Regions from separate parts of the Muricoccus vinaceus genome, predicted to be linked through region 2. Evidence: predicted binding sites of a transcription regulator. Region 2 holds the regulator's gene; the other holds the start of a gene.
The links. The regulator HrcA, encoded in region 2, represses chaperone genes, less so after heat shock. The targets are predictions, from matches to a motif close to GTTNGCACTCNCNNNNNGNGAGTGCNAAC.
Positions count from the first base shown of each region.

Region 1: the regulator HrcA is predicted to act here: its motif matches at 12,378-12,406, upstream of groES (co-chaperone GroES).

Region 1 covers NZ_JBHLVZ010000005.1:66,875-81,563, reverse strand. The annotation lists gene ACFFIC_RS06890 (hypothetical protein) at 160-423, shown strand; gene fabD (ACP S-malonyltransferase) at 604-1,563, shown strand; gene ACFFIC_RS06880 (GNAT family N-acetyltransferase) at 1,560-2,030, shown strand; gene fabG (3-oxoacyl-[acyl-carrier-protein] reductase) at 2,018-2,755, shown strand; gene ACFFIC_RS06870 (acyl carrier protein) at 2,957-3,196, shown strand; gene fabF (beta-ketoacyl-ACP synthase II) at 3,336-4,619, shown strand; gene mltG (endolytic transglycosylase MltG) at 4,666-5,700, shown strand; gene ACFFIC_RS06855 (DMT family transporter) at 5,723-6,616, shown strand; gene rutA (pyrimidine utilization protein A) at 6,639-7,739, opposite strand; gene ACFFIC_RS06845 (TerC family protein) at 7,908-8,672, shown strand; gene ACFFIC_RS06840 (SDR family NAD(P)-dependent oxidoreductase) at 8,635-9,429, opposite strand; gene ACFFIC_RS06835 (YicC/YloC family endoribonuclease) at 9,460-10,353, shown strand; gene gmk (guanylate kinase) at 10,362-10,976, shown strand; gene ACFFIC_RS06825 (AEC family transporter) at 10,976-11,917, shown strand; gene ACFFIC_RS06820 (usg protein) at 11,940-12,215, opposite strand; gene groES (co-chaperone GroES) at 12,475-12,795, shown strand; gene groL (chaperonin GroEL) at 12,824-14,470, shown strand.
Region 2 covers NZ_JBHLVZ010000005.1:304,658-319,346, reverse strand. The annotation lists gene motA (flagellar motor stator protein MotA) at 1-336, opposite strand, end outside; gene ACFFIC_RS07940 (flagellar motor protein MotB) at 333-1,358, opposite strand; gene ACFFIC_RS07935 (non-canonical purine NTP pyrophosphatase) at 1,455-2,075, opposite strand; gene rph (ribonuclease PH) at 2,072-2,884, opposite strand; gene ACFFIC_RS07925 (arsenic transporter) at 3,185-4,522, opposite strand; gene arsC (arsenate reductase (glutaredoxin)) at 4,535-4,969, opposite strand; gene ACFFIC_RS07915 (ArsR/SmtB family transcription factor) at 4,983-5,318, opposite strand; gene hrcA (heat-inducible transcriptional repressor HrcA) at 5,433-6,527, shown strand; gene ACFFIC_RS07905 ([protein-PII] uridylyltransferase) at 6,640-9,384, opposite strand; gene mutS (DNA mismatch repair protein MutS) at 9,381-12,104, opposite strand; gene ACFFIC_RS07895 (ABC transporter substrate-binding protein) at 12,221-13,810, shown strand; gene ACFFIC_RS07890 (NADP-dependent malic enzyme) at 13,891-14,689, shown strand, end outside.

The DNA.
Region 1 (14,689 bases), 240 kb from region 2:
CAAGGAGCGGGCCGAGCGCCGGGGAGGCGGGGCCGGGGGCGGCGTTGCCCTCCTGTGACGGGCGCTGCCATGATCCGCTCTCCGGGCCGCCATATTTCCCCGGCAGCCTGGCAAAGCCTGGCCGCCGGACAGGCCCAACACGCGGAGGATGCCCTCACGATGATCTCCCTCTCCCGCCTCGCCCTCGTGGCCTGCCTCATGGGCGGCCTCGGTGCCCTCGCTCCGTCTGCCCAGGCCGCGCCGGTTTCGGCGGCGCCCATGCTGGGTGCCGCGGAGTCGGGCCTCCATGACGGGCTGGTGGAGGACGTGCGCTACGTGACCCGCTGCCGCCCCGTCGTGGTGCATCGCCGGGATCGCTTCGGCCGCCCGGTGCGGGTCCAGCGCGAGCGCTGCCAGCGGGTCTGGGTCGGCCGGGGCCGCTGACGCGCGCCGTGGCGCGCTGACGGGCGCGCTGCCTGCCGCCCATGGATGCGCCATGGAGGCGAGGGTGGGCGTGGCTGCGGGGGATCATCCCGGCGCTTGCTTCCCACCCTCGCCCAGGTGATTGACAGTTCCGTGACGCGGCCCTACCCCGCCGCGCCCGTCCCGGAAGGTGTCTCCCCAATGGCTCTCGCGCTCGTTTTCCCTGGCCAGGGCAGTCAGGCCGTCGGCATGGGCCGTGACCTGGCCGGAGCCTTTCCGGCTGCGCGCGAGGTCTTCGAGGCGGTCGACGAGACGCTGAAGCAGCACCTTTCGCGCCTGATGTTCGAAGGCCCGGCGGAGGAGCTGACCCTGACGGCGAATGCCCAGCCGGCGCTGATGGCGGTTTCGCTGGCGGTGCTGCGCGTGCTGGAGGCCGAGGGCGGGCTGGACGTGCGCGGGCGCGTGGCGCTGGTGGCGGGGCATTCGCTCGGGGAATACAGCGCGCTCGCGGCCGCGGGGGCCTTCGACGTGGCGCAGGCGGCGCGGCTGCTGCGGCTGCGGGGCGATGCGATGCAGGCGGCGGTGCCGGCGGGCACGGGCGCGATGGCGGCGCTGCTGGGTGCCGAGATGGACCAGGCGCGGGCGATCTGCGAGCGGGCCTCGGTGGATCCCCTGACGGAGGAGAAGCAGGTGGTGGAGGCCGCCAACGACAACGGCGGCGGGCAGGTGGTGATTTCCGGCCACAAGGCGGCGGTGGAGCGGGCCGTGGAGATCGCCAAGGCCGAGGGTATCCGGCGCGCGATGATCCTGCCGGTTTCGGCGCCCTTCCATTCCTCGCTGATGGCGCCCGCGGCGGAGGCCATGGCGGAAGCGCTGGAGCGCGACCCGCCGCGGGCGCCCTCCGTGCCGGTGGTGGCCAATGTGACGGCGGCCAAGGCGACGGATCCGGGCACGATCCGGGAGCTGCTGGTGCGGCAGGTCACGGGCACGGTGCGCTGGCGGGAATGCGTGGCGGCCATGGTGGAGATGGGCTGCGACACCTTCGTGGAGGCGGGCTCGGGCAAGGTGCTGACCGGGCTGATGAAGCGAAACGCCCCGGATGCGCGGGCCATGGCCTGCGGCACGCCGGCCGAGATCGAGGCGGTGCTGCGCGCGCTGTGACCCGGATCACGGTGGAAGACGCGCCCGGCCCGGCCGGGCAGCCCGTTGGGCGGGACGAGGTCTGGGCGGGGCTGCTGGCCTTCAACGAGGCGGGATCCGGGCCCGGATCCTTCGCTTCCCGCCCGCTGAGCGTGCTGCTGCGGGGCGAGGACGGGGCGGTGCTCGGCGGCCTGGTGGGCCGGAGCTATTCGGGCTGGCTCTACGTGGAGTTGTTTCACCTTCCTGAGGAGCATCGCCGCGCGGGGCTGGGGCGGGAGATGCTGTCCGTCGCCGAGCGCGAGGCGGTGGCGCGGGGCTGTGTCGGGGTGCGGCTGGAGACCTATTCGTTCCAGGCGCCCGGATTCTACGCTCGCATGGGTTATCGGGTGGTGGGGCAATTGCGCGACTGCCCGCCGGGGCATACCCGCTTCTCGCTTGCCAAGCGCCTCGATGGCGTGCCGCTGGAGGAAATCGCATGTTCGACCTGACCGGGAAGTCCGCCCTCGTCACCGGAGCCACCGGGGGGATCGGGGCCGCCATCGCGCGGGGCCTGCATGCCCAGGGGGCGCGGGTGGCGCTGACCGGGCGCCGGGAGGCGGAGCTGGCTGCCCTGGCCGCGGAGCTGGGGGAGCGCGCCTTCGTGGCGGCCGCCGACCTGTCCGATCCCGCCGCGCCGGCCGAGCTGGTGGAAAAGGTGGAGGCGGCGTTCGGAGGGCTCGACATCCTCGTGAACAATGCCGGGCTGACGCGGGACGGCCTGGCGCTGCGCATGGGCGACAAGGACTGGTCGGACGTGATCGAGGTGGACCTGACGGCCCCCTTCCGGCTGGCGCGGGCCAGCCTGCGGGGGATGATGAAGCGGCGTTCGGGGCGGATCATCTCCATCGCCTCGATCGTGGGGGTGACGGGCAACCCGGGGCAGGCGAACTACGCGGCGGCCAAGGCCGGGCTGATCGGGATGAGCAAGGCGCTCGCCCAGGAGGTGGCGCCGCGCGGCGTGACCGTGAACGTGGTGGCGCCGGGCTTCATCCAGACGGCCATGACGGACGCGCTGAACGAGGCGCAGCGCGCGGCGCTGATGGGCCGGATACCGCTGGGCAAGATGGGCTCGGTTGCGGACATCGCGGCGGCGGTGGCCTACCTGGCCTCGGACGAGGCGGCCTGGGTGACCGGGGTGACGCTGCACGTCAACGGCGGGATGGCCATGATCTGACGCGGCGCGGCGGGCACACCGGGGCTTGATCCGGGGGGCGCAAGGTCCATCCTGCCTTCCCGGCCAAAGCGTGGTCTAGGCCCCCGGAAACAGGCATGCTAAGGCCCGCGCCCTGCGCCCGGGCGTTTACGCGAGACGGCCCGCCCGGCCGGCACAGACGGATTTCCGGCGGTTCACCGCCATCAGGAGAGAGCAAGCGCGATGAGCGAAACCGCCGAGAAGGTGAAGAAGATCGTGGTCGAGCACCTCGGCGTCGAGGAGGCCAAGGTCACCCCGGAGGCGTCCTTCATCGACGACCTGGGCGCGGACAGCCTGGACACCGTCGAGCTGGTGATGGCCTTCGAGGAGGCCTTCGGGGTCGAGATCCCCGACGACGCCGCCGAGAAGATCACGACGGTCGGCGACGCGATCACCTATATCGACGCCCACAAGACGGCCTGAGGGCCAAGCCGGGGCGGCGAACGGCCAGAGGGCCGGTCGCCGCCCTTTCTGAAACGGATGCGCGAGGCGGAGCCGGGATAACCGGTTACCGCCCGGACCCGGATCAACGGCCGGGCGGTGCGCGGGAGGAGTAGCGAGAGTGTTCGGTCAGCTCAGGGCCCCGCGCCGCGTCGTCGTCACCGGGATGGGCATCGCCTGCCCGCTCGGGCTCGGGGTGGAACGCGTCTGGAAGCGCATGCTGGGCGGTGAGTCCGGCATCGCCGCGATCCAGTCCTTCGATGTCTCGAACATCCCGGCGAAGATCGCCGGCATCGTGCCGAACGGCACGAAGGCCGATGGCGGGCTGGACCTGGCCGAGTGGATCCCGGTCAAGGACCAGAAGAAGATGGACCGCTTCATCCAGCTCGCGCTGGTGGCGGCGACCGAGGCGGTGGAGGATTCCGGCTGGGTTCCCGAGAGCGAGGATGACCGCCACGCGACGGGCGTGATGATCGGCTCCGGCATCGGCGGGCTTCAGACGATCTACGAGGCTTCCATTCAGATCGCGGCGGGCAAGCACCGGCGGCTCTCGCCCTTCTTTATTCCGTCGGCGCTGATCAACCTCGCCTCCGGGCATGTTTCCATCAAGTATGGGTTCAAGGGACCGAACCATTCGGTGGTGACGGCCTGCGCCACGGGGGTGCATGCGCTGGGCGATGCGGCGCGGCTGATCGCGCTGGGCGATGCGGACGTGATGGTGGCCGGCGGCGCCGAGGCCGCGGTCAGCGAGCTGGGCATGGCGGGCTTCGCGGCCTCCCGTGCGCTGTCCACCGCCTTCAACGACACCCCGGCCGAGGCGTCCCGCCCCTGGGACAAGGACCGCGACGGCTTCGTGATGGGCGAGGGCGCGGGGGTGCTGGTGCTCGAGGAGTACGAGCACGCGAAGAAGCGTGATGCCAAGATTTACGGCGAGGTGATCGGCTACGGCATGTCCGGCGACGCCTATCATATCACCGCCCCGGCCGAGGGCCACGAGGGCGCTTTCCGGGCGATGACCGCCTGCCTCAAGTCGGCGGGCATCGGCACGGGCGACATCCAGTACATCAACGCGCACGGCACCAGCACGCCGCTGGGCGACGACCTGGAGTTGCAGGCGGTGGAGCGGTTGTTCGCGGAGGATGCCAAGGGCGTCGCCATGTCCTCCACCAAGTCCGCCATCGGGCACCTGCTCGGGGCCGCGGGGGCGGTTGAGGCGATCTTCTCGCTGCTCGCGATCCGCGACGACGTGGCGCCGCCGACGCTGAACCTGCACGAACCCTCCAACCCCTCGGCGATCGACCGGGTGGCGAACGAGGCGCAGCCGCGCAGGATCGAGGTGGCGCTGTCCAACTCCTTCGGGTTTGGGGGCACCAATGCCTCCATCCTGTTCAAGGCCGCGGCCTGAGACGCTGCCCCGGGTCTGGCCCGGGGGTTGAGGGGATGGCTTGCCAATGGGACGGGCGATCCGCGCGCTGCTGATCCTGGTGTTGCTGCTCGGCCTGGCCGGGGGCGGCGCGTTTTTCTACGCCCAGTCCGTCTATGAACGGCCGGGGCCCCTGGCGGCGCCGGCGCAGGTTGTGGTGCCGCGCGGGGGTGCCGAGACGATCGGGGCGGCGCTGGCAGAGCGGGGCGTGGTGGCGGATGGCCGAGCCTTCCTGGCGGCTGCCTGGGCCACGCGGGGGCAGGGGCCTTTGCGGGCGGGGGAATTCCTTTTTCCGGCCGGGGCGTCGCTGGCGGATGTGCTGGGGGTGCTGCGCACCGCGCGGCCCGTGCAGCGGCGACTGACCATTCCCGAGGGGCTGATGGCCCGCCAGATCGTCGCGGTGATCGACCGCGCCGAGGGGCTGGTCGGCGAGACGCCGCCGGTCGACGAGGGCGAGGTGCTGCCCGAGACCTACACCTACCAGTACGGGGATACGCGGGCGGCCATCGTGCGCCGGGCGATGGCGGCGATGGACGAGGCCCTGAAGGAGGCCTGGGCCAACAAGGCGCCGGACCTGCCCATTTCCTCGGCGCGGGAGGCGCTGGTGCTGGCGAGCATCGTGGAGCGCGAGACCGGGCAGGCGGCGGAGCGGCCGCGGGTGGCCTCGGTGTTCCTGAACCGGCTGCGGCGCGGGATGCCGCTGCAATCCGATCCGACCGTGGCCTATGCCGCGACGGACGGCGCGCCGCTGGAGCGGGGCCTGACGCGGGCGGACCTGGACCGGGAACACCCTTTCAACACCTACCGCAACCGCGGGCTGACGCCGGGGCCGATCGCTTCCCCGGGCAAGGAGGCCTTGCGCGCGGTGACGCGGCCGGAGGCGACCGACTTCCTTTACTTCGTCGCGGATGGCAGCGGCGGACACGCCTTCGCGCGCACGCTGGAGGAGCACAACCGCAACGTGGCGCGCTGGCGCGAGGTGGAGCGCGCCCGGGGAGCGGCGGGCGCCGGGGCGGATCCCTCCCCGGGCCCGGTGCCGGCCACGGCGGCGCCGCAGCGGTGAGGCTCCGCGCGACGCGGGGGGCGTGAGCGGCCCTCCGGGGCTGCGCGGCTGGCCATTGTGGTGGCGGCTGCTGGTGATCGCGGGGCTCTGGGGCACGGCCTTTCCGGTGATACGCCAGGCCGCGCGGTCGATGCCGCCTTTCTCCTTTTCCTTCAGCCGGGGCGTGGTGGGCTGCGTCGCCATGCTGGGCTTCGCCTTCGCGACCGGGGCTTTCCGGGGGCTGGGGCTGCGCTTCTGGCGGCATGGCCTGGTGCTGGGAAGCACCAACGGGTGGCTGGCGAATTGCCTGACCGCCATGGCGCTTCTCTCCCTTGGCGCGGCTTCGGTGGCGCTGGTCCAGTCCACCACGCCGCTCTTCGTGGCGCTCCTGGCCTTCGGCTTTCTTCCGGCGGAGCGGCCGGGACCGCGGACGCTCGCGGGGATGATGATCGGGTTCCTGGGGATCGCGGTGATCCTGGGTCCTCAGGCGCTTTCCGGCGGGGAGGCGGGGCTGGCCGGGCTGCTCGTGCTGGTGGTCGCCTTCGGTTACGCCGTGGGCACCATCTATGTGCGCCGGGTCCGGCCGGGCAGCCCGGTGGCGCTCTCGGTCGGGCAGCAGGTGGTGGGCACGGCGGGCGCGGGGCTGCTCAGCCTGTTCTTCGATCCTGCCGGCAGCTTCGACCAGCCCTGGGCGGTCTATGGGGCGGCGCTGTGGGTGGGGCTGGTCGCCTCGGCGGTGCCGCTGACGCTGTTCCTGATGCTGCTGCAGCGGGCGCGGGCGACGGATGGCGCGATGACCAGCTACCTGCAGCCGGGCTTCGCGGCGTTGTTCGCGGCGCTGCTGCTGGGGGAATGGCCGGAACTGCGCGTGGTGGCGGGGGGCGTGGTGATCCTGGCGGGGGTCTGGCTGGCCACCAGTGGAGCGCGGGCGGCCTGAGGGTGGCCGCCCGCGGAATGGCTCAGGCCGGCTCGGGCACCGGCTCGGCCGGTGCGGCGACATGGGCCCGGCTGCGCATCAGCGGCTGGATGCGCTCGCCGAACTCCACGATGCCGCGCTGGAAGTCGTCGAAGGTGAGGAGGACGCCGGCGAGGCCCGGGACCTCCGCCATCTCGTCCAGCATGCGGGCGACGGAGGCGTGGGAGCCGATCAGCGTGCCCATGTTCAGGTTGATGGCCCCTTCGGGCAGCGCATACTGCTTGGCGTTGGTGTCCGCGCCCGAGCGGGTGTCGGCGGCGGCCTGGCCGGCCATCCAGGCGATGGCCTCGCGGTCGGCGCCGGCCTGGTAGTGCTGCCACTTGGCCATGGCGGCCTCGTCCGTCTCATCGGCGATGATCATGATGAGGGCCAGCGAGCCGACCTTGCGGCCCGTCGCCGCGGCGGCCGCCTGGACGCGGGCGGTCATGGGGGCGAGCGCCCCGGGGGTGTTGATCCCCTGACCCAAGCAGAAGTTGTAGTCGGCGTAGCGGGCCATGAAGTCGAGGCCGGCCGCGCTCTGGCCGGCGCAGACGATCTTGATCTCCCCGGCCGGCATGGGGAGGAGACGGCAGTCGTCCATCTGGAAGTGGCTGCCCTTGAAGTCGGAGCGGCCGGTGGCCCAGAGCTCGCGGATGATGGTCGCGTATTCCGAGAGGTGGTCGTAGCGGCTGGCGAAGTGCTCGTCGCCGGGCCAGAGGCCCATCTGGGAGTATTCCGGGCGCTGCCATCCGGTGATGAGGTTCACGCCGAAGCGGCCGGGGGCGATGGAATCGATGGTGACGGCCATGCGGGCCATGATGGCAGGGGGCAGGACGAGGGAGGCGGCGGTCGCGAAGAGCTTGATGCGGGTGGTGACGGCGGCGAGGCCTGCCATGAGGGTGAAGGATTCCAGGTTGTAGTCCCAGAAACCGGTTGCTCCGCCGAAGCCGCGGAGCTTGATCATGGAGAGCAGGAAGTCGAGGCCGTAGTGCTCGGCCTTTTGGGCGATCTCCTTGTTCAGCTCGAAGCTCGGCTTGTACTGGGGGGCGTTGGACGAGATCAGCCAGCCATTGTTGCCGATGGGGATGAAGACGCCGACTTCCATGATCCGGTTCCTTTTCGCTGACCCTCGGTGAGGCTGGGCTGCGAAAGGCGGAGCAAATCCCGTTCCATGCCGGGAGGGGCGAGGGGCCTTTCCCGCGCGCAGGTCTTTCAGGAAAGCCTTTCTCTCCCCATACAGGGAGCTGCATTACAGAAAGGACATGTTTGAGCCGTGGAAGCCGAAGTCATCATCGCCCTCGTGGCCCTGATCGGGATGGAGGTGATCCTCGGGATCGACAACCTCGTCTTTATCGCCATTCTCACCAATCGCCTTCCGGTGGAGCGGCGGAGATCGGCGCGGCTGATCGGGCTCGGGCTCGCGGTGGTGATGCGGCTGGGCATGCTGGCCGGGGTGGGCTGGCTGATCTCCCTCACCCAGCCGTTCTTTTCCGTGCTGGGAATGGATTTCTCCGGCAAGGACCTGATCCTGATCGCGGGCGGGCTGTTCCTGATCGGCAAGGCGGTGGTGGAGATCCACCATCGTGTGGACCCGGCGGCGCAGGCCGAGGAGAAGGCGGCGAATGCGGTGACCGCCAGCTTCGGCGCGACCGTGTTCCAGATCATCCTGATTGACATGGTGTTCAGCGTGGACAGCATCCTGGCGGCCGTCGGGTTGACCACGGTGATGTGGGTGATCGTTGTCGCGATCCTGGTTTCGGTGACGGTGATGCTGCTGTCGATGGATGCGCTGTCGAACTTCATGGAGAAGAACCCGACGGTGGTGATGCTGGCCCTGGCCTTCCTGGTGATGATCGGGATGGTGCTGCTGGGCGAGGGCTTCGGCTTCCACGTGCCCAAGGGCTTCGTCTACGTCGCGATGGCTTTCGCGGCGGGGGTCGAGGGGCTGAACATCTGGGCTCGGCGTGGCTCGGAACGGAAGGTGGCCGATCCGGAGATCGTCACTCCCGTGAGCCGGCCTTCGACGGAAGCCGGCTGAGCCAGGCGGGCGGCAGGGCGCCCATGAGGCGGGCTGCCGCATAGACGGGCCAGGGAAACACCACCCTTGCCCGGCCCTGCGCGATGCCGCCGAGGCTGCGTCGCGCGGCTTCCTGCGGTTCCATCAGGAGCGGCATGGGGAATTGGTTGGGCGCGGTCATCGGCGTGCGGATGAAGCCTGGACAGATGGCGTGCAGGCGGATGCCGTCGCGGCGGGCGGTTGCGTCCGTCGCCTCGGTCCAGCGCTGCAGGGCGGCCTTGGAGGCCGAGTAGGCGGGGGCGCCGGGCGAGGCCACGAAGGCGGCGATGGAGGCGATGGCGGCGATGCGGCCGCGGATTCCGTCCGGACCCGGTGGCTGGGCGCGCATCAGGTCGAGTGCGGGCAGGATGGTGTTCAGGGCGCCGGTGAGGTTCACGGCAAAGATGCGGGCGACCTGGTCGGGTGATTCGCTGGTGCCGCCGGTGCCGGCGGAGGTGCCGGCGTTGGCGACCAGCAGGTCGAGGCCGCCGGTGCCTTCGATCCAGGCGCGGGCGGCGGGCGCGTCGGTGACGTCGAACGCGGTTTCGGTGACGGTGGCGCCGGCGGCGCGGCACGAGGCGGCGGTGGTGCCGAGGCGGGCGGGGTCGCGGCCGGCCAGGTGAAGGATGCGCCCGGGGCCGGCAAGGGCCTGGGCGAGGGCCGCGCCGAGACCGGAGGAGGCGCCGGTTATGGCCGCGCGGGAACAGTTGGGGAGCCAAATCGGGAGGCTGCCTTGCATCGTCCCGTCTCCCGCCGCAGAAGGCCGCGCATGTCCATCCGATCCATGACCGGCTTCGCGCGCGCCACCGGCACCCTGCCGGACGGCACCCCCTTCGCCTGGGAGCTTCGCAGCGTCAACGGGCGCGGGCTGGACGTGCGGCTGCGGCTGCCGGGTGGGCTCGATGTGCTGGAATTGCCGCTGCGCGAGGCGGCGGCGGGGCGGTTCGCGCGGGGGAACGTCAACGCCACCCTGACCGTGAAGCGGGAGGACCGGGCGCCGAAGCTGGTGCTCGACCAGGCCGCGCTGGACCGGGCCATGGCCTTGGTGCGCGAACTGGCGGAGCGGATGCCTGGGGCTGCCGCGCCGCGGCCGGAGGCGGTGCTGGCGCTGCCGGGCGTGTTGCGAACCGAGGTGGAGGTGCCGGACGAGGCGGCGGAGGGCGCGCGGCGGGCGGCGGTTTCACAGGGCTTCACGCAGGCGCTGGAGGAGTTGTTCGCGGCGCGGGCGGCCGAGGGCGCCCGGCTCGCGGCGATCCTGGCGACGCTGCTGGACGAGATCGAGGCGCTGTGCCGGCGGGCGGTGGCGGAGGCGGCGGGGCAGCCGGCGGCGCACCGGGCGCGGCTGGCCGGCGTTCTGGCGGAATTGCTGGATGGGGAGCGGCGGGTGCCGGAGGACCGGTTGGCAGCCGAGGTGGCGCTGCTGGCCGCGCGGTCGGATGTGCGGGAGGAGCTCGACCGGCTGGGGGCGCATGTGGACGCGGCGCGGGCGCTGCTGGCCGACCCCGCGCCGATCGGGCGGAAGCTGGAGTTCCTGACCCAGGAGTTCGGGCGTGAGGCGAACACGCTGGGCGCCAAGTCGGGCAGCCTGGCGTTGACGCGGATTTCCCTTGAGTTGAAGGCCGCGATCGAGCGGCTGCGCGAGCAGGCGGCGAACGTGGAATGAGTGGCGTGATGAAGCGGCGGGGGCTCTGCCTGGTGCTGGTGGCGCCCTCGGGCGCGGGAAAGACCAGCGTGTCGCGGGCGCTGCTGGAGCGGGAGGCGGAGTTGTCGCTCTCCGTTTCCGCCACCACGCGGGCGGCGCGGCCGGGGGAGGTGGAGGGGGTGCATTACCACTTCCGCAGCCAGGAAGAGTTCGAGGCGATGGAGGCGGCGGGGCTGCTTCTGGAAAGCGCGCATGTCTATGGCCGGCGCTACGGCACGCCGCGAGAGCCGGTGGAACGGGCGCTGGCCGGGGGGCGGGACGTGCTGTTCGACGTGGACTGGCAGGGGCACCTGCTGCTGCGGGCCGCCATGCCCGAGGACGTGGTGGGGATCTTCCTGCTGCCGCCCTCCATCACGGAGCTGGAGCGGCGGCTGCGGACGCGGGGGCAGGATAGCGAGGAGGAGATCGTCCGGCGCATGGGCAAGGCGCGGGACGATGCTTCCCACTGGCGGGAATTCGACCATGTGCTGGTGAACAGCGTTTTCGAGGATACGGTGGAGACGGTGGCCGCCATTCTGCACGCGGCGCGGACGGCGCGGGCGCGGAACCCCTGGCTCGGGGATTTCGTGGCGGGGATGGGGTAGTGCTCGGGGTCCTCGGCCTCGTCGCGCCGGTTTTCCTGCTGATCGCGCTCGGCTACGGGGCGGCGCTGCGGCGGATGGTGGCGGACGAGGCGCTTCGGGGACTCAATGACTTCGCCTACTGGCTCTGCGCGCCGGCGCTGCTGTTCGTGTCGGCGGCCGCAGGAGGCGGGCTTGCCGCGCATGGCGGGCGGCTGGAGGTGGCCTTCTTCGCGGGGGCGCTGGGGATTTACGCGGCGGCGCTGGCCTTCTCGCGGCTGGTGGCGGGGAGGGGGCTCGCGGAGTCCGGGCTGTTCGCCCTGAACTGCGCCTTCGGCAACACGCTGATGATGGGGGTGCCGGTGGTGCTGGCAGCCTTCGGGCCGGGTGGACTGGGGCCGGCCACGGCGATCATCGCGCTGTATTCGCTGATCTTCATGCCGCTGACGACCATCGTGGCGGAGATGGGGCTGGCGGAGGGAGCCTCCCCGATGCGGGTGGTGCGGACCACGATCCGCTCGGTGGCGCGGAATCCGATCGTGGTGTCGGTGGTGCTGGGGAACCTTTGGGCTCTGGTGCTGCCGCCGCCGCCCTTTTTCCTGGTGCGTTTCCTGGAGCTTCTGGGGGCGGGGACAAGCCCGCTGCTGCTGTTCTGCCTGGGCGCCTCGCTGCGCGATTTCCGGCTGCGGCGGGACTGGGTAGATGCGGTGGTGATCAACGCGCTGAAGCTTGTGGCCATGCCGCTGGTGGTGCTGGCAGCGGGACGGCTGGTCGGGCTCGGGGCGCTGGAGCTTTCGGTGGCGGTGACGATGGCGGCGATGCCGACGGGGGCGAATGCCTTCCTGATGTCGCGGCGTTACGCCGTGGGAATGGAGCGTTCGGGCGCAGCGGTGCTGCTCGGGACCATGGCGTCGGTGCTGACGCTGAGCGGGGTGCTGGGCTGGTTCGCGGGGGCGGCGCCCTGAGCGGCCGCCTCCGCGCCTGCGCTCAGTGCAGGCGAAGCTCGCCTTCCGCATAGGTGAAGTCGGCGGGGCGCCAGAGGGCGGCGGAGGCGACGCGGACGGAGTGGAGCGCGCCCTCGATCTCGCGCCGCCAGAAGTCGAGGAAGCCGTGCAGCTCCGGGAAGTTCGGGGCCTGATCGACCTTCTGCCACACGAAGGTCTGCAGGAGGGCCGGATGGTCGGGCATCCGGTACAGGATTTCGGCCGTGGTCAGGCGCCAGTCGGGGATGCGGACGACGCGCTCGATGCCGTGCAGAAGCATGTCCCAGTTCCTCTCAACCAGGCGGCGAGAGTGCCGCGAGGGGCTGATGGTGCCATGCAACATCAACCATGGAAGACAATAAATGTTTCATATCAATGCTTTGGCACTCCACGCCCGAGAGTGCTGCCGGACTTGACGGAAGGGGGGTCGATCCCCTAGATCGCTGGCACTCACCGGGTGCAAGTGCTAACGGCCCCTCGGGACGTGGTTCGGGCACCCGGCCGGGTTCATCCCAGATAAAGGCTCAGGAGAGGACCGCATGACCAAGTTCCGTCCCCTGCACGACCGCGTTCTCGTTCGCCGCGTCACGGCCGAAGAGAAGAGCGCTGGCGGCATCATCATTCCCGACACCGCCAAGGAGAAGCCCCAGGAGGGCGAGGTCGTGGCCGTCGGCGCCGGCGCGCGCAACGAGCAGGGCCAGATCGTGGCGCTGGACGTGAAGGCCGGCGACCGCATCCTGTTCGGCAAGTGGTCCGGCACCGAGGTGAAGCTCGATGGCGAGGAGCTCCTGATCATGAAGGAGTCCGACATCATGGGCATCGTCGACAACACCGGCGCCACCACCGCCAAGGCCGCCTGAGCAGCAACGAGAAGCAGGAGAAGCAAGTATGGCAGCCAAGGACGTCAAGTTCGGTTCCAATGCCCGCGAGCGCATGCTGCGCGGCGTGGACATTCTCGCCGATGCCGTGAAGGTCACGCTGGGCCCCAAGGGCCGCAACGTGGTGCTCGACAAGAGCTTCGGCGCGCCGCGGATCACCAAGGACGGCGTGACCGTCGCCAAGGAGATCGAGCTGGCCGACAAGTTCGAGAACATGGGCGCGCAGATGGTGCGCGAAGTGGCCTCGAAGCAGAACGACCTGGCCGGCGACGGCACCACCACCGCGACCGTGCTGGCCCAGGCCATCATCCGCGAGGGTGCGAAGGCCGTGGCCGCCGGGCTCAACCCGATGGACCTCAAGCGCGGCGTCGACAAGGCGGTCGCCGTGATCGTCGCTGACCTGCAGGCCAAGACCCGCAAGATCACGACCTCCGCCGAGGTGGCCCAGGTCGGTTCGCTCTCCGCCAATGGCGAGACCGAGATCGGCGAGATGATCGCGCAGGCGATGGAGAAGGTCGGCAACGAGGGTGTCATCACCGTCGAGGAAGCCAAGTCCATCCAGACCGAGCTCGACGTCGTCGAGGGCATGCAGTTCGACCGCGGCTACGTCTCCCCGTATTTCATCACGAATGCGGAGAAGATGATCGCCGAGCTCGAGAACCCGTACATCCTGATCCACGAGAAGAAGCTCTCCCAGCTGCAGCCGATGCTGCCGCTGCTGGAAGCCGTTGTGCAGTCCGGGCGTCCGCTGGTGATCGTGGCCGAGGACATCGAGGGCGAGGCTCTGGCCACGCTCGTGGTGAACAAGCTGCGTGGCGGCCTGAAGATCGCGGCCGTGAAGGCCCCGGGCTTTGGCGACCGTCGCAAGGCGATGCTCGAGGACATCGCCATCCTGACGGGTGGTGAGGTGATCTCCGAGGACCTCGGCATCAAGCTCGAGAGCGTGACGCTGAACCAGCTCGGCCGTGCGAAGAACATTCGCATCGAGAAGGAGAACACCACGATCATCGACGGCGCCGGCGAGAAGTCCGCCATCGAGGGCCGTGTGGAGCAGATCAAGGCGCAGATCGAGGAGACCACCTCGGACTACGACCGCGAGAAGCTGCAGGAGCGCCTGGCGAAGCTGGCTGGCGGCGTGGCCGTCATTCGCGTCGGCGGTTCGTCCGAGGTCGAGGTGAAGGAGCGCAAGGATCGCGTCGACGACGCGCTGCACGCGACCCGCGCCGCGGTTGAGGAAGGCATCGTTCCCGGCGGTGGCGTGGCTCTGCTGCGCGCCAGCCTGAAGCTGTCCGACCTCAAGGGCCTGAACAACGACGAGCAGGTCGGGATCGAGATCGTTCGGCGCGCCATTGCGGTGCCGCTGAAGCAGATCGCCGAGAACGCCGGCAAGGACGGCGCCGTGATCGCTGGTGAGGTGCTCCGCTCCGACGCCTACGAGTACGGCTATGACGCCCAGACCGACGAGTACAAGAACCTCGTCGAGGCCGGCATCATCGACCCGACCAAGGTCGTTCGCACGGCCCTGCAGGATGCCGCTTCGGTGGCCTCGCTGCTGATCACCACCGAGGCGATGGTGGCCGAGCGCCCGTCGAAGGCGGCTGCTCCGGCCGGTGGCCCGGGCGGCGGCATGGGCGGCATGGGTGACATGGACTTCTGATCGGCTCTCGCCGGCCCGGTTCGCCGGGCTGGCGGGGATCAGGCGTTCAAGGAAGGGGCGGCCCGGCGACGGGCCGCCCCTTCTGCGTTCGGTGGCCCGCTTCCGGAGGGAGGGTCGCAGCCGAGGGGCGGCCTACAAATCCTTTCGTTGAAGCGGCGCTTGCGAGGTTGTGATCGGCCGAGGGCCTCGCTTAGCTTTCAGGCATGCTTTCCACCAGAG
Region 2 (14,689 bases):
GAAGGCCGGGCTTTCCTCGGGCTTCTCGATATGCGCCTCCAACGCCATGGCCCCCTTGGTCTGCACCAGGCGCACGAACCAGTAGAGCAGCGACAGCATCTCCACGTAATCGGACTTGTGGAACCTCGCGCCCTTCAGCAGCTTTCCGAAGCCGCCCAGCGTGTGCTTCACGTCGTGCATCGAGTTCGACATCACGAAGGCGCCGATCGCGGCGCCGCCGATCATCATCCCCTCCAGCGGCAGCGCGTGCAGGATGATGTCGAACTTCCCGCCCGACAGGGTGTAGCCGCCGAACACGGTGACCATCATCACCACGAAGCCGATGATCGTGGTCATGGCGCGGCGTTCCTCGTGTTCTCGCGCAGCAGCAGAATGGAAACCCGCCGGTTGGCGGGGCTGCCGGGATCATCGGCCAGCAGCGGCTCGCGCTCGGCCAGCCCCGCCACGCTCCGCACGCGCGCCTCCGCCACCCCGCCTTCCACCAGCAGCCGCCGCGTCGCGTTCGCCCGCTCCGCGGAAAGGTCCCAGTTGCTCCGCGCGCCCGGCCGGAAGGGCGTCGCATCCGTGTGCCCGCTGATGGCAACCGCGTTGGGCACCCGGTTGATCACCGCCGCGACCTTGGTCAGCAGCGCCCGCCCCCGCTCGGCCGGCGCGCTGCCGCCCAGCGCGAACATCGGCTGCCGCTCCGCGTCCAGGATCTGGATGCGCAGCCCCTCCGGCACCTGCTCCACCTGCAGCTGCCGGGCGAGGTCCGCCAGCGCCGGGTCGTCCCGCACGGCCGCCCGCACCTGCTCGGCCAGGCGGTCCAGCACCTCCCGCTCGCGTTTCTCCAGCTCCTCCCGCAGCGCCTCCGCCGAGGCCCGCGCCACCTCGGGGCCGCCCGTGCCCTCGGCGCCGGCCCCGTCCGTGCCGCCCGTTGCCCGCTCGGCCCGCAGCCGCGCGGGCGTCGCGGTCTCGTCGTCGCCCCTGGGCCCCTCGCGCCGTTCCACCGCCGAGGCCGGGGTGTTGCTGTCGTCCTCCTCCAGGTCGAACACCACCGGCCGCGGCCCCGTCTCCGCCCGAACGGAGGAGGCGTTGGAGGCCATCTGCCCGGCCTCGTTGGGCGTCCGTCCCCCGAAGGGCTGCCCCGATCCGCTCGGCCGCTGCCCCATCACGTTGGTCGGGTTGAAGTGGTCGGCCAGACCCCGCCGCTGCTCCTCCGTGGTCGCGTTCAGCAGCCACATCAGCAGGAAGAAGGCCATCATGGCCGTGACGAAGTCGGCATAGGCGACCTTCCAGGCGCCACCATGGTGGCCGCCCGCGCCCCCCTCCTCCTTCTTGATGACGATGGTGACGCCTTCGCTTTTGCCTGTTGCCACGGCCCCGCACCCGCTATCCGGGCGCAAGCTACCCGCGGCACGACGAAGGCTCCGTTAACCGCCCCGCCTTTCCCGCCCCGCCTTTCCTGTCCGGCCTCAGCGCGGCGGCAGGCAGGCCTCCGAAAGCAGCCGGAACGCCGCCGCCCGGTGGCTGATCGCGTGCTTCCGCGCCGGCTCCATCTCCGCGAAGGTTTCGTGCCCCCCATCCGGCACGAACATCGGGTCATATCCGAAGCCCCGCTCCCCGCGCGGCGGCCAGATCCAGCGCCCGGGCGCCTCGCCCAGGAAGGGCTCCACATGCCCGTCCGGCCAGGCGATCACCAGCGCGCAGGAAAACCAGGCCGCGTGGTCCGCCGAATGCCGCGCCAGCCGCTCCACCTTCGCCATCGCCGCCCCGTAGTCGCGCGACCCGTCCGGCTGCTCCGCCCAGTTCGCCGTGTAGACCCCCGGTGCCCCGTTCAGCGCCCGGACGGAAAAGCCGGAATCGTCGGCCATCGCCACCATCCCGCTCGCCCGTGCCGCCGCCAGCGCCTTCAGCGAGGCATTGCCGATGAAGGTGGTCTCCGTTTCCTCCGGCACGGGCAACCCCAGTTCCCCGGCCGTCACCACCTCGATCCCGTGCTCCGCCAGCAGCGCCTCCACCTCCCGCGCCTTGCCCGCATTGTGCGTGGCCAGGCAGATCCGCCGCTCCGCGAGCGGCCGGTGCGCGCCGCTCACAGCCCCACCGCCGCGCGCTGCGCCGCGAACAACTCCGCCACACCCTTGCGCGCCAGCCCGAGCAGCCCCGTCAGCTCCGCCTCCGAGAACGGCGCTCCCTCCGCGGTGGCCTGCACCTCCACGATGCCGCCCTTGCCCGTCATCACGAAGTTCCCGTCCGTGTCGGCGCCGCTGTCCTCGGCGTAGTCCAGGTCCAGCACCGGCACCCCGCCATGGATCCCGCAGGACACCGCCGCAACCTGGTCCACCAGGGGGTCGCGCGCCATGATGTTGGCCTTGCGGCAGTGCTGAAAGGCCAGGTGCAGCGCCACCCAGGCCCCGGTGATGGCGGCGCAGCGCGTGCCGCCATCGGCGGTCAGCACGTCGCAGTCCAGCGTCACCGTCATCTCGCCCATGGCCGCCCGGTCCGTCACCGCGCGCAGGCTGCGCCCGATCAGCCGCTGGATCTCCTGCGTGCGGCCGGACTGCTTGCCCCGCGCCGCCTCGCGCTCGCCCCGCGTATGCGTCGCCCGCGGCAGCATGCCGTACTCGGCCGTCACCCAGCCCATGCCCTTGCCCCGCATGAAGCCCGGCACCCGCCCCTCCACGCTGGCGGTGCACAGCACCTCCGTCACCCCCATCCGCACCAGGCAGGACCCCTCCGCGTGCCGTGCGAAGCCCGGCTCCAGCTTCAGCGCCCGCAGCTGGTCCGGCGCGCGGCCGGATGGCCGCCCGATCGGCCGGCCATCCGCTCCGGTTATTCCGAGGGCCTGCCCGAGGGCGGCCCCGAAGGCGGAGCCGGGGGAGGGCTGGGAAGGCTTGCTGGACATGCGGCGGCACTCTCGCGGAACGGAGGCGGGAGGAAGACGCCCGGCCCTGCCCCTGTCAACGCCGCTTCCGCCCCCCGCTCCATCGGCGGCAGCCACAGCGTGAGCATGGCCGCCCATGCCCCCGCAGAGGGCAAGCCCCGCTTGCGTCCCCATCCATCCCGCGCGTCGCCCATGGCGGCCTCCGCATCCCGCCTCCATTGGCGCCCGCCCCCGCGACGGAAGAATGTCGCGCTCGTGACGGAATGTGGCGGGGCGACGCTTAATCCGTTCCTAATGCCATCCCGCCACGCCGCCAGCGCCCTAGGGCTTGCCCAGCAGCACCGGATCTCCCGGCCCCAGAAGGGGCAGCCACAGCCACAGGGCCACCAGCACCGCCAGCAGCACCGGCGGCGTGATCGCCAGCCCCACCCGCATATAGGCCCCCCAGCCGATCACGATTCCCTTGCGCGCCAGCACGTGCAGCCACAGCAGCGTCGCCAGGCTGCCGATCGGCGTGAGCTTGGGCCCGAGGTCGCAGCCGATCACGTTGGCATAGACCATCAGCTCCCGCGTGGCCGCCGGAACGCCCCGCGCCTCCTCGATCGAGAGCGCCCCCACCAGCACCCCCGGCATGTTGTTCATCACCGAGGACAGCAGCGCCGCCCCGAACCCCGTGCCGAGCGTGGCAACGAGGGGCCCCTGGTCCGCCAGCCAGGCCAGGGCGCCCGCCAGCGCTCCCGTCAGCCCCGCGTTCCGCAGCCCGTAGACCACCAGGTACATGCCCAGGCTGAACAGCACGATCTGCCAGGGCGCGCCCCGCAGCACCCGCCCCACCGGCACCACCACGCCCCGCCCGCCCCGGTGCCACCGCCCGGCCAGGGCCAGCAGCGCCAGCGCCCCGCCACCCGTCACCACCGAGACCGGCACGCCCATCGGCGCCAGCACCGCGTATCCCAGCAGCAGCAGCCCCAGCAGTGGAAAGGCCGCCCGAAACACCAGCCCGTCTCGCACCGCGCCCCCCGGCGCCTCCAGCCGCGAAAGGTCATAGCGCGCGGGCACGGCCCGCCCGTGGAACAGCCACAGCACCCCCAGCGTCGCCGCCAGCGCCACGGCGTTCACGGGCACCATCACCGCCGCGTAGCGGTTGAACCCGATCCCGAAGAAGTTGGCGGACACGATGTTCACGAGGTTGGAGATCACCAGCGGAAGGCTGGTGGTGTCCGCCACGAAGCCCGTGGCCACCACGAAGGCCAGCGTCGCCGCCGGCGGAAAGTCCAGCCGCAACAGGATCGCCACCACGATCGGCGTCAGCAGCAGCGCCGCCCCGTCATTGGCGAACACCGCGGCGATCGCGGCGCCCAGCAGCACCACCATCGGGAACAGCCGCCGCCCGCGTCCCCCGCCCCAGCGCGCCACGTGCAGCGCCGCCCACTGGAAGAAGCCGGCTTCGTCCAGCAGCAGCGAGATCACGATCAGCCCGATAAAGGTGAAGGTCGCGTCCCACACGATGCGCCACACCACCGGCACGTCCGCCCAGCCGATCACCCCGAGCAGCAGCGCCACCAGCGCGCCCGCCATGGCGCTCCACCCGATCCCCAGCCCGCGGGGCTGCCAGATCACCAGAACAAGCGTCGCCAGGAAAACCAGGAAAGCCAGCACCGGCCGCGCCCCTCAGCCGATCCGCCGCCCCTCCCGGTCCAGCACCCGCTCCCCGTCCTCCTTCGCGAAGGCTCCTCCGGCGAAGGCGCCGCCCTCCGCCGGCAGGATCTCCAGCACGGCCTCGGACGGCCGGCACAGGCGCACCCCGAGCGGCGTCGCCACCAGCGGGCGGTTGATCAGCACGGGATGCGCCAGCATGGCCTCCACCAGCCGCTCGTCCCCCGCGCCGGGGTCGTCCAGACCCAGTTCGGCCGCCAGCGCCTCCTTGGCCCGCAGCAGCCCCCGCGGGCTCAGCCCCGCCCGCCCCATCAGCGCCAGGAGCATCGCGCGCGACGGCGGCGTCTTCAGGTACTCCACCACATGCGGCTCGATCCCCGCGTGGCGGATCAGGGCCAGCACGTTGCGCGAGGTGCCGCAGGCCGGGTTGTGGTAGATCACGACATCCATGGGAAAACCCTTCTCAACAGGAAGCCGCGCTCAGCTCGGCCAGAAGCGGCGCGCAGAGCTCCGCCCGCCCCCCGCAGCAGTCGCGCAGCAAGAACATCACCAGGGCGCGCAGGCCCTCCAGCTCGGCCCGGTAGATCACCGACCGCCCCCGCCGCTCCGCCCGCACCAGCCCCGCGCGGGACAGCACCGACAGGTGCGCCGACATCGTGTTCTGCGGCACGCACAGCCGCTGCGCGACCTCGCCGGCCGGCAGCCCGCCGGGTTCGTGACGCACCAGAAGCCGGAATGTCTCCAGCCGCGTCCCCTGTGCCAGGGCGCCCAGCGCGGCCGTTGCCCGTTCTGCATCCATAAATCCAGAATAGTGGATATAAAACGATCATGCAACTGTGCGTCACGCGTTGACGCCCCCGCTCCCCCTACCTAGCTTACGAGGTCAACACCGCATCCGGAGACCCGCCACCGCATGGGCGCCCAGCCCAACCAACGCCCCGGCTTCGCTCCGCCCCGCAGCATCTCCGCGGGTGCCCCCCTGCCGGGCCTGGACACGCGCAGCGCATCCATCCTCCGACAGGTCGTGGAGCTTTACGTCGAAACCGGGGAACCCGTCGGCAGCCGTACCCTGTCGCGCCGCCTGCCCCTTTCCCTTTCCCCGGCCACCATCCGCAACGCCATGGCGGATCTCGAGGACGCCGGCCTCCTCTACGCGCCCCACACCTCCGCCGGCCGCCTTCCCACCGATCGCGGCCTCCGCCTCTTCGTGGACGGCCTGCTCGAATTCGGCGACCTGACCGACGAGGAGCGCGAGGCGATCTCCGCCCGCTGCGCCGCCTCCGGCCGCTCGATGCAGGACACGCTGGCCGAGGCCGGCCAGATGCTCTCCGGCTTGGCCGGCGCCGCCGGCCTGGTGGTGGCCCCTTCCGCCGAATCCTCGCTGCGCCACATCGAGTTCGTGGCGCTGGGCCCAGGGCGCGCCCTGGTGGTGCTGGTCGGCGAACGCGGCCAGGTGGAGAACCGGATCATCGAGGTTCCGCCCAGCCTGCCCGCCGGCGCGCTGGCCCAGGCCGGCAACTACCTCAACGCCCGCCTCAACGGCCGCACGCTGGAGGACACCCGCCACCTCGTCTCCTCCGAGATCGCCGCCAACCGCACGGCGCTCGACGCCCTGACCAACCAGGTCGTGCAAAGCGGCCTCGCCACCTGGGCCGGCGGGGGAGGGGGCTCGCTGATCCTGCGCGGCCAGTCCCGCCTGCTCCAGAACATCGACCAGGCCGCCCGGGTCGCCGAGATCCAGTCGCTCTTCGACCGGCTCGAGGCACAGGAAACCATGCTCCGCCTGCTGGAGCTCGCCCAGCGCGGCCAGGGCGTGCAGATCTTCATCGGGGCGGAAAGCGGCGTCTTCGACACCGCAGGCGTCTCCATGGTCGTCGCCCCCTTCCGCAACGGCCAGGAAAAGATCGTCGGCGCCATCGGCGTGATCGGCCCCACCCGCATCAACTACGGCCGCGTCATCCCCGTGGTGGACTACACCGCGCAGGTGATCGGCCGCATGCTGGGTTGACCCGGAAGGCCCACCCGTCTAAGAATAATTTCTTATGAACCCCCGGGCGATCCGCCAGGGCCCGGGGCGGGGTAAGGCAGTAAGATCGTAAGATGGTAAGGCGGCCGGGCGGTCAGACCGCTTCCGCCGGTGCCGTCCCCAGCGCCGACAACACCGCCCGCCGCAGCCCCTCCAGCTTGCGCTCGTTCTCGATCTTCAGGCCGAACAGGTCCTTCACGTAGAAGACGTCCACCGCGCGCACGCCATAGGTGGTCACATGCGCGGAGGCGATCTGCACGCCCTGGGCCGAGATGGCCGCCGTCACGTCGTGCAGCAGCCCCGGCCGGTCGCGCCCGTTCACCTCGATCACCGTGTGCGTGTGGCTCGCGTGGTTGTCGATCACCACGCGCGGCGGCACCGTCACCGCCCTGAGCCGCGCCGGCTCGCGCTTGACCTTCTGGATCTCGTCGTTGATCCGCATCCGCCCCGAGAGCGCCTGTTCGATCATCACCGAAAGCCGCGCGAGGCGGTGCGGCGCGTCCAGCGCCCCGCCCGCCGCGTCCTGCACCCAGAAGGTGTCGAGCGCCATGCCGTTGGTCATGGTGTGGATGCGCGCGTCCACGATGGAGGCGCCCCCCACCGCCAGCGCCCCCGCGATCTGGCTGAACAGCCCGGGATGGTCGGCGGTATAAACCGTCACCTCCGTCACCGCGCGCTCCTCCAGCACCTCGGTGCGCACCGTCAGCGGCGCTCCCGTGCTTTCCGCTTCGCGGATCAGGGAAGCGTGGCGCGCATGGGTGTCGGGGTCGAAGGACAGCCAGTAGCCGGGATAGCCGAGCGACAGGAAGTGCTCCACCTCCGCCGCCGGGCGGAAGCTGAGGGTGGCCGCCGCGGCCTCCCGCGCGCGGGCCACGCGCACGTCGCGCTCGGGCACGGAAAGCCCGCCCGCCAGCACCTCCGCCACGCGCCAGTACAGCTCGCGCAGCAGCGTCGCCTTCCAGCCGTTCCAGACCTTCGGCCCCACCGCGCGCATGTCGCACACGGTCAGCACCAGCAGCAGCCGCAGCCGCTCCGGCGACTGCACGACCTCCGCCAGGTCCAGGATGGTCTTGGGGTCGTCGATGTCGCGCTTAAAGGCGGTCTGGCTCACCAGCAGGTGGTTCAGCACCAGCCAGGACACCGTCTCCGTTTCCTCGGGCGAGAGCCCGAGGCGCGGGCACAGCTCCTGCGCGATTCCGGCGCCGAGCTCCGAATGGTCGCCACCGCGCCCCTTGGCGATGTCGTGCAGCAGGATCGCGGCATACAGCGCGCGCCGGGACTGCAACTGCCCGACAAGCTCCGAGGCGACCGGCGCGACCGTGTCCAGTTCCCCGCGCTCCAGGGCGTTCATCACCCCCACCGCCTCGATCGTGTGCTCCTCCACGGTGAAGACGTGATAGGTGTCGAACTGCATCAGCCCGACGATGCGCGCCCATTCCGGCACGAGGCTCGACAGCACCCCCGCCTCGTTCAGCGCGCGCAGCCAGTGCGCGCTGTTCTTGCCCGTCAGGATATCGAGGAACAGCACGTTCGCCGCCGCCTGACCGCGCAGCCGCGTGGCATAGCGCGCGTTGCGGATCAGCGCCCGCAGGCCCAGCGGATGGATTTCCAGGCCGCGGTCCCGCGCCTTGCGCACCAGCCGCAGCATCACCCCCGGATCGGCCGCGATGTCGTGGTCGGGGGCGAACAGGATCTTGCCGTCCGCCAGCGTCAGCCCGGCCTGCTTCATCGCCTCGTCGGGCGCGGGCTGCAGCGCCGGCATGCCCAGCGCCGCCCGCTCGATCGCCGGCTCCAGCAGCCGCTTGAGCCGCACAACCTCCCGCGCCGTGAGGAAGAGGTGCTTCATGAAGCGCTCCACCCCGTCCTGCTTGCCGTGCCGGGTGTAGCCCATGCGCGCGCCCACAACGGGCTGCAGGTCGAAGGTCAGCCGCTCCTCGGCGCGCCCGGTCACGTAGTGGAGGTGGAAGCGCACGGTCCAGAGGAACGACCAGGCACGGCGGAAGGCCCGCGCCTCCTGCGCCGTCAGCAGCCCGCCACCGGGGCTGTCGGGGCCGACGAGCTGCCACATCTTCTCGACGTCGAAGGCGTAGCGCGCGATCCAGTACATGGTCTGGAGGTCGCGCAGGCCGCCCCGGCCCTCCTTGATGTGCGGCTCCACCAGATAGGGGCTGTCGCCGTAGCGCGCGTGGCGCAGCCCGCGCTCGATCTGCTTGGCATGGAGGAACTGCCCCAGCCCCCATTCGGCCCGCGCCTCCGCATAGGCCGCGTGGAAGCGCGCATAGACGCCCGCATCCCCCTCCAGGAAGCGCGAATCCAGCAGCGCCGTCTGCACGGTGGTGTCGGCGCGGGCATCCACCAAGCATTCCTCGACCGAGCGCGTCGCGTGGCCCACCTTCACGCCCAGGTCCCACAGCAGGTAGAGCATGAACTCCACCGCCCGCCGCCCCCCCGCGTCCAGCGGCGCGTCCGAGACGAAAAGCAGGTCGATATCGGAATAGGGGGCCAGCGTGCCCCGCCCGTAGCCGCCCGTGGCCGCCAGCGCGAAGGAGGGCGCGGTCGCCAACCCGCCCGTCGCCACCAGGCTGTAGCGCAGGATGGCCGCGATCAGCCCGTCCATCTCGCAGGCCAGGGCCCGCGCGGCCACCAGCCCGGCCAGGCTTTCCCGCTCGAACCGCTCCTGCATGCCGCTCTGGATGCGGCTGAGGTGCCGGCGCAGCAGCGCCAGCGCCGTGTCCCGGGACGGAGGTGGTGAGGAAGCAAGTCCGTCGAGCCCCGACCCGCCCAAACCGAATTGCGGTGCGATGGGTGCTTCGGCGCTGCCGAGGCCAGCGATGTTCATTTGACGGAAGATAAGGATTCCTTCCGCGGGGCAACAGCCACCCCGTGGCCCGGCAGCAAGGTTTTCAGGCGGTAGAGCGCCTCCAGGGCCTCGCGAGGCGCCATGGAATCGGGGTCCAGCGCCTCCAGGGCCGCAAGGACGGGGTCCTCCGCTCCGGCCGGAGGGGCCGTCCCCCGCGCCGCCGTCCCGGCGAAGAGGGGCAGCTCCCCGGAAAGCGGCTCCAGCCCCCGCGCCCTTTCCTCCAGCGAGGCCAGCACCACCTCGGCCCGCCCCACGACCTCCCGCGGGACCCCGGCCAGCCGTGCCACGTGCAGGCCCCAGGACCGTTCGGAGGCACCCGCCCCCACGAGGTGCTGGAACACCACCTGCCCCCGGTGCTCGCGCACCTTCATGGCCGCCGGCGCCAGCTCCGGCAGCTTGCCCGCCAGGGCCGTCAGCTCGTGGAAATGGGTGGCGAACAGCGTGCGGGAGCGCAGGCGGTCGTGCAGCGCCTCCAGCACCGCCCAGGCGATGGCCAGGCCGTCCCAGGTGGCCGTGCCGCGCCCGACCTCGTCCAGCACCACGAAGGAGCGCGGCCCCGCCTGGTTCAGCACCGCCGCCGTCTCGCTCATCTCCACCATGAAGGTGGATCGCCCGCCCGCGATGTCGTCCGCCGTGCCCACGCGCGAGAACAGCCGGTCCACCAGCCCGATCCGGGCCGATTCGGCCGGCACGAACAGCCCGGCCTGGGCCAGCACCACCATCAGCGCGTTCTGGCGGAGATAGGTCGATTTTCCGGCCATGTTCGGCCCCGTCAGAAGGCACAGCCGCCGCCCCGGGGAGAGATCGGCGTCGTTGGGCACGAAGGCGGGGCCCCGGTTCCGGCGCAGCGCCGCCTCCACCACGGGGTGCCGCCCCTGCGCGATGCAGAACTCCGGCCGCTCCGGGATGTCCGGCCGGCACCAGCCGCCCCCCGCCGCCAGCTCGGCCGAGGCCGCGTGGACGTCGATCTCCGCCGCCGCCCGTGCCGCATGCGCGATCCCGGGCGCCGCCTCCAGGCAGAGCCCGCGCAGGTGGCGCACCACCGCGGCCTCCCGCCGCGCCGCCTCGTCGCGCGCCTGGGACAGCCGGCGGTCGAGGTCGGACAGCGCCCCGCAGGTGAAGCGATGGGCATTGGCCATGCTCTGCCGGTGCACCGGCGCCATGGGTCCGGGCTCCGGCTTCGCCCGCAGCAGCGTTTCCCCCGCCGCGGCCGGCACCTCGGCCAGGAAGCCCAGCTGCTGGTGGTGCCGGATCTTCAGGCTGGCCACGCCCCAGGCCTGGGCCAGGTCCATCTGCAACGCGAGAATCGCCCCGCGCGCGTCGTCCCGCAGGCGCCTGAGCGCGTCCAGCTCGCCGTCATAGCCGGGGCCGACCACGCCGCCATCCTCCAGGCGCGCCGGCAGCTCGGCCGCGAGCGCCCGGCTCAGCTCCGCCCGTGGCGAGGCATCCGGCACCAGCGCCTCGGCAGCGGAAAGCAGCAGGGGCGGGATGGGCGGCACCCCGCTGGCACCGCCGATCGCCTCCCGCATGGCCTCGGCACGCAGAAGCCCGTCGCGCAGCGCCGCGAGGTCACGCGGAAAGAAGCGTTCCACCGAGAGCCGCCCCAGCGCGCGGGCCATGTCCGGCGCGCCGCGCAGCGCCTCCCGCAGGCCGCCGCGCACGGCATCGGCCGCGAGCAGAAAGGAAACGGCATCGTGACGCGCCGCGATCGGTCCCGCCTCGGCCAGCGGCGTGGCGAGGCGGGCGGCCAGCTCGCGGGCGCCCGCGGCCGTGAGCGTGCGGTCCACCGCCCCCATCAGGCAGTCCTTGCCGCCGCGCTCGGCGCGAAGGATCTCCAGGCTGCGGCGGGTGGCGGCGTCCATGCGCAGCGTGTTCTCGCCGCCCCGGCATTCCGGGGGGGCGAGGCGGGGCAGGGTGCCGCCGGAGGTCGCGCGCACATAGTCCAGCGCCATGGCGAGCGCCGCCGCCTCGCCCTCGGTGAAGCTGCCGAAGGCGGCCAGGCCCGCCACCCCCCAGGCCTCCGCGGCCAGCCGCGCGCCGTCCCGCGGCGGGGCGGCCTCCCGCACCGTGCCGCCCAGCGGCGTCAGCGCATCGCCCGCCGCCAGCGATTCGGGCGCCAGCACCTCCGCCGGCTCCAGCCGCGCCAGCAAGGCGCCCATCTCGGCCACGCCGAGGCATTCCGTGCAGACCTGTCCGGTGGACACGTCCAGCCAGGCCGCCCCCACCCGCCCCGCGCCGTCGGGCGCCAGCGCCAGCAGCCAGGAGGGGCGGGCGCCTTCCAGCAGCGCCTCCTCCGTCACGGTGGCGGGGGTGACCACGCGCACGACCTCCCGCCGCACGGCCGGGGCGCGGCGGGCCTTCGCGGCCTCGGGACTTTCCATCTGCTCGCAGATCGCGACCCGGAAGCCACGGCGGATCAGGCGGGCGAGATAGGCCTCCATCGCGTGCACGGGCACGCCCGCCATGGGCACGGGGCGCCCCTGGTGCTCGCCGCGGTGGGACACGGCCAGGCCCAGCGCCTCCCCGGCGGTGACGGCATCGGCGAAGAACAGCTCGAAGAAGTCGCCCATGCGGAAGAACACCAGGGCGTCGGGGTGGGCGGCCTTGGCGGCGAACCACTGCGCCATGGCGGGAGTCGCGCCCTCGGGCCCGGGAAGGCCGGGTGGAAGGTCGTGCGGTCGGGGCGGCGCGGCATCCATGGGGGCAGTCGTAAGTGGGGGAGGCGCCGCGGTCCAGCGCTTGCCACGTGGTGGGCGGCGGGCGCAGGCTTTTGTTTCAGAGGTTCCGGCCACGGACCACGCGGGAGGCATCATCCATGGATCGTCGAAGCCTGCTCCGGGGAGGCGCGGCGCTCGCCGCGGGCGCGGCGGGGGCACCATCCGCGCCCGCCGTCGGGCAGGACATGCGCGCCCGGACCATGCGCTTCGTGCCGCAAGCCAACCTCACCAGCCTGGATCCGGTCTGGACCACGGCCACCGTCACCAGCAACCACGGCTACTACGTCTTCGACACCCTCTACGCGACCGATGCCTCCAACCGCCCCCGCCCGCAGATGGCCGAGGGGCACGAGGTGCTGGACGACGGGCTGCGCTGGCGCTTCCGCCTGCGCCAAGGCCTGCGCTTCCACGACAACGAGCCCGTGCGCGCCGCCGACTGCATCGCCAGCATCAGGCGCTGGTGCGTGCGCGACCCCTTCGGCCAGCTTCTGGCCCGCGCGGTGGCGGAATGGCGGGCGCTGGACGACCGCAGCTTCGAGGCGCGCCTGCACCGGCCCTTCCCGCTGATCCTGGACGCGCTGGCCAAGCCCGATGCCAGCGTCTGCTTCATCATGCCCGAGCGCCTGGCCTCCACCGAGGCGACCCGCGCCATCACGGAGATGACGGGCTCCGGCCCGTACCGTTTCGTCGCCGGCGAGTACAACTCCGGCTCGCGCGTGGTGTACGAGAAGTTCGACGGCTACGTGCCGCGCGAGGAAGCGCCCGAGCGCGCCTCGGGCGCCAAGCGCGCGCTGATGCAGCGCATCGAGTGGCTGGTGATCCCCGATGCCTCCACCGCCGCCGCGGCGCTGACCAACGGCGAGGTGGACTGGTGGGAGCGCCCGCTGTCGGACCTGCGCCCGGTGCTGGCCCGCAACCGCGAGGTCCGGCAGGAGATCCTGGACGTGGAGGGGCGGATGGCGCTGATGCGCCTGAACTGCCTGCAGCCGCCCTTCGACGACGTGCGGCTGCGCCGGGCCGTGCGGCTCTCGGTGATCCAGGAGAACTACATGCGCGCGGCCCAGGGGGACGACACCGCCCTCTGGAGCGAGACGCGCAGCCTTTACCCCCGCCGCACGCCCTATTTCCGCGACAACCCCGACCTGATGCCGGGCAGCCTGGACGCCGCCCGCGCCGCCCTCAGGGACGCGGGCTACACGAATGGCAAGCTCGTCATCATCAACCCCACCGACTTCCCGGACATCGGGCCGCTCGGCCAGGTGACCAACGACGCGCTGCGGCGCGTGGGCATGAACGTGGAGCTGGCCGAGAGCGACTGGGGAACGGTGATCCAGCGCCGCAACTCGCGCGAGCCCATCGAGCGCGGCGGATGGAGCATCTTCCACACCACGGGATCGTCGAACACCTATGGCAGCCCCGCCATGTCGCCCCTGATCCGCGGGCAGGGCGAGGCCGGATGGTTCGGGTGGTGGAAGAGCGAGCGCGCGGAGGCGCTGACCGCGGAATGGATGGAGGCACCGGACGATGCCGCCCGTGCCCGCAGCGCGGAGGCCCTGGGGCGGCTCGCGCTCGACGAGGTCGCGACCATCCCGCTCGGGCAGTTCACCATCCGCACGGCCTTCCGGCGGAACCTGACCGGCTTCCTGGAGGGCAGCACGCCCTATCCCTGGAACATCCGCCGGTCCTGACCGGCGGGACCTGACACGCACCACGCTTCACGGGGCAGACCCCAAGGGGCATAACGCCGGCAGAGCGGGAGAAACGAACCATGGACGACGTGCGCCACACGGGATCGGGGGATTCCCGCACCGCCCGCATCACGCGGGAAGAAGCCCTGGCGATGCATGCCGAGGGCAAGCCCGGCAAGCTGGAGATCCGCCTCACCAAGCCGCTCTCCACCGCGCGCGACCTTTCGCTCGCCTATTCGCCGGGGGTTGCCGAGCCGTGCCTGGAGATCCACCGCGACAAGTCGCTGGCCTATGACTACACGGCCAAGGGCAACATGGTCGCCGTGATCTCCAATGGCACGGCGGTGCTGGGCCTGGGCGACCTGGGCGCGGTGGCCTCCAAGCCCGTGATGGAGGGCAAGGCCGCCCTGTTCAAGCGCTTCGCCGAGGTGGATTCCATCGACCTCTGCGTGGACACGGCGGACGTGGACGAGTTCGTCAACTGCGTGCGCTTCCTCGCCCCCTCCTTCGGCGGCATCAACCTCGAGGACATCAAGGCCCCCGAGTGCTTCGTGATCGAGCAGCGCCTGCGCGAGATCATGGACATCCCGGTGTTCCACGACGACCAGCACGGCACCGCCATCGTCGCCGCCGCCGGCCTGATCAACGCGTGCCACCTGACCGGGCGGGATCTCCGCGAAACCAGGCTGGTGATCAACGGCGCGGGCTCGGCCGCCATCGCCTGCGCGGAGCTTCTGCGCGCCATGGGGATGCGCCCGCAGAACATCGTGATGTGCGACACCAAGGGCGTGCTCTACCGCGGCCGGGTGGAGGGCATGAACCAGTGGAAGTCGGCCCATGCCACCGACACCGACGCCCGCACCCTGACCGAGGCGCTGT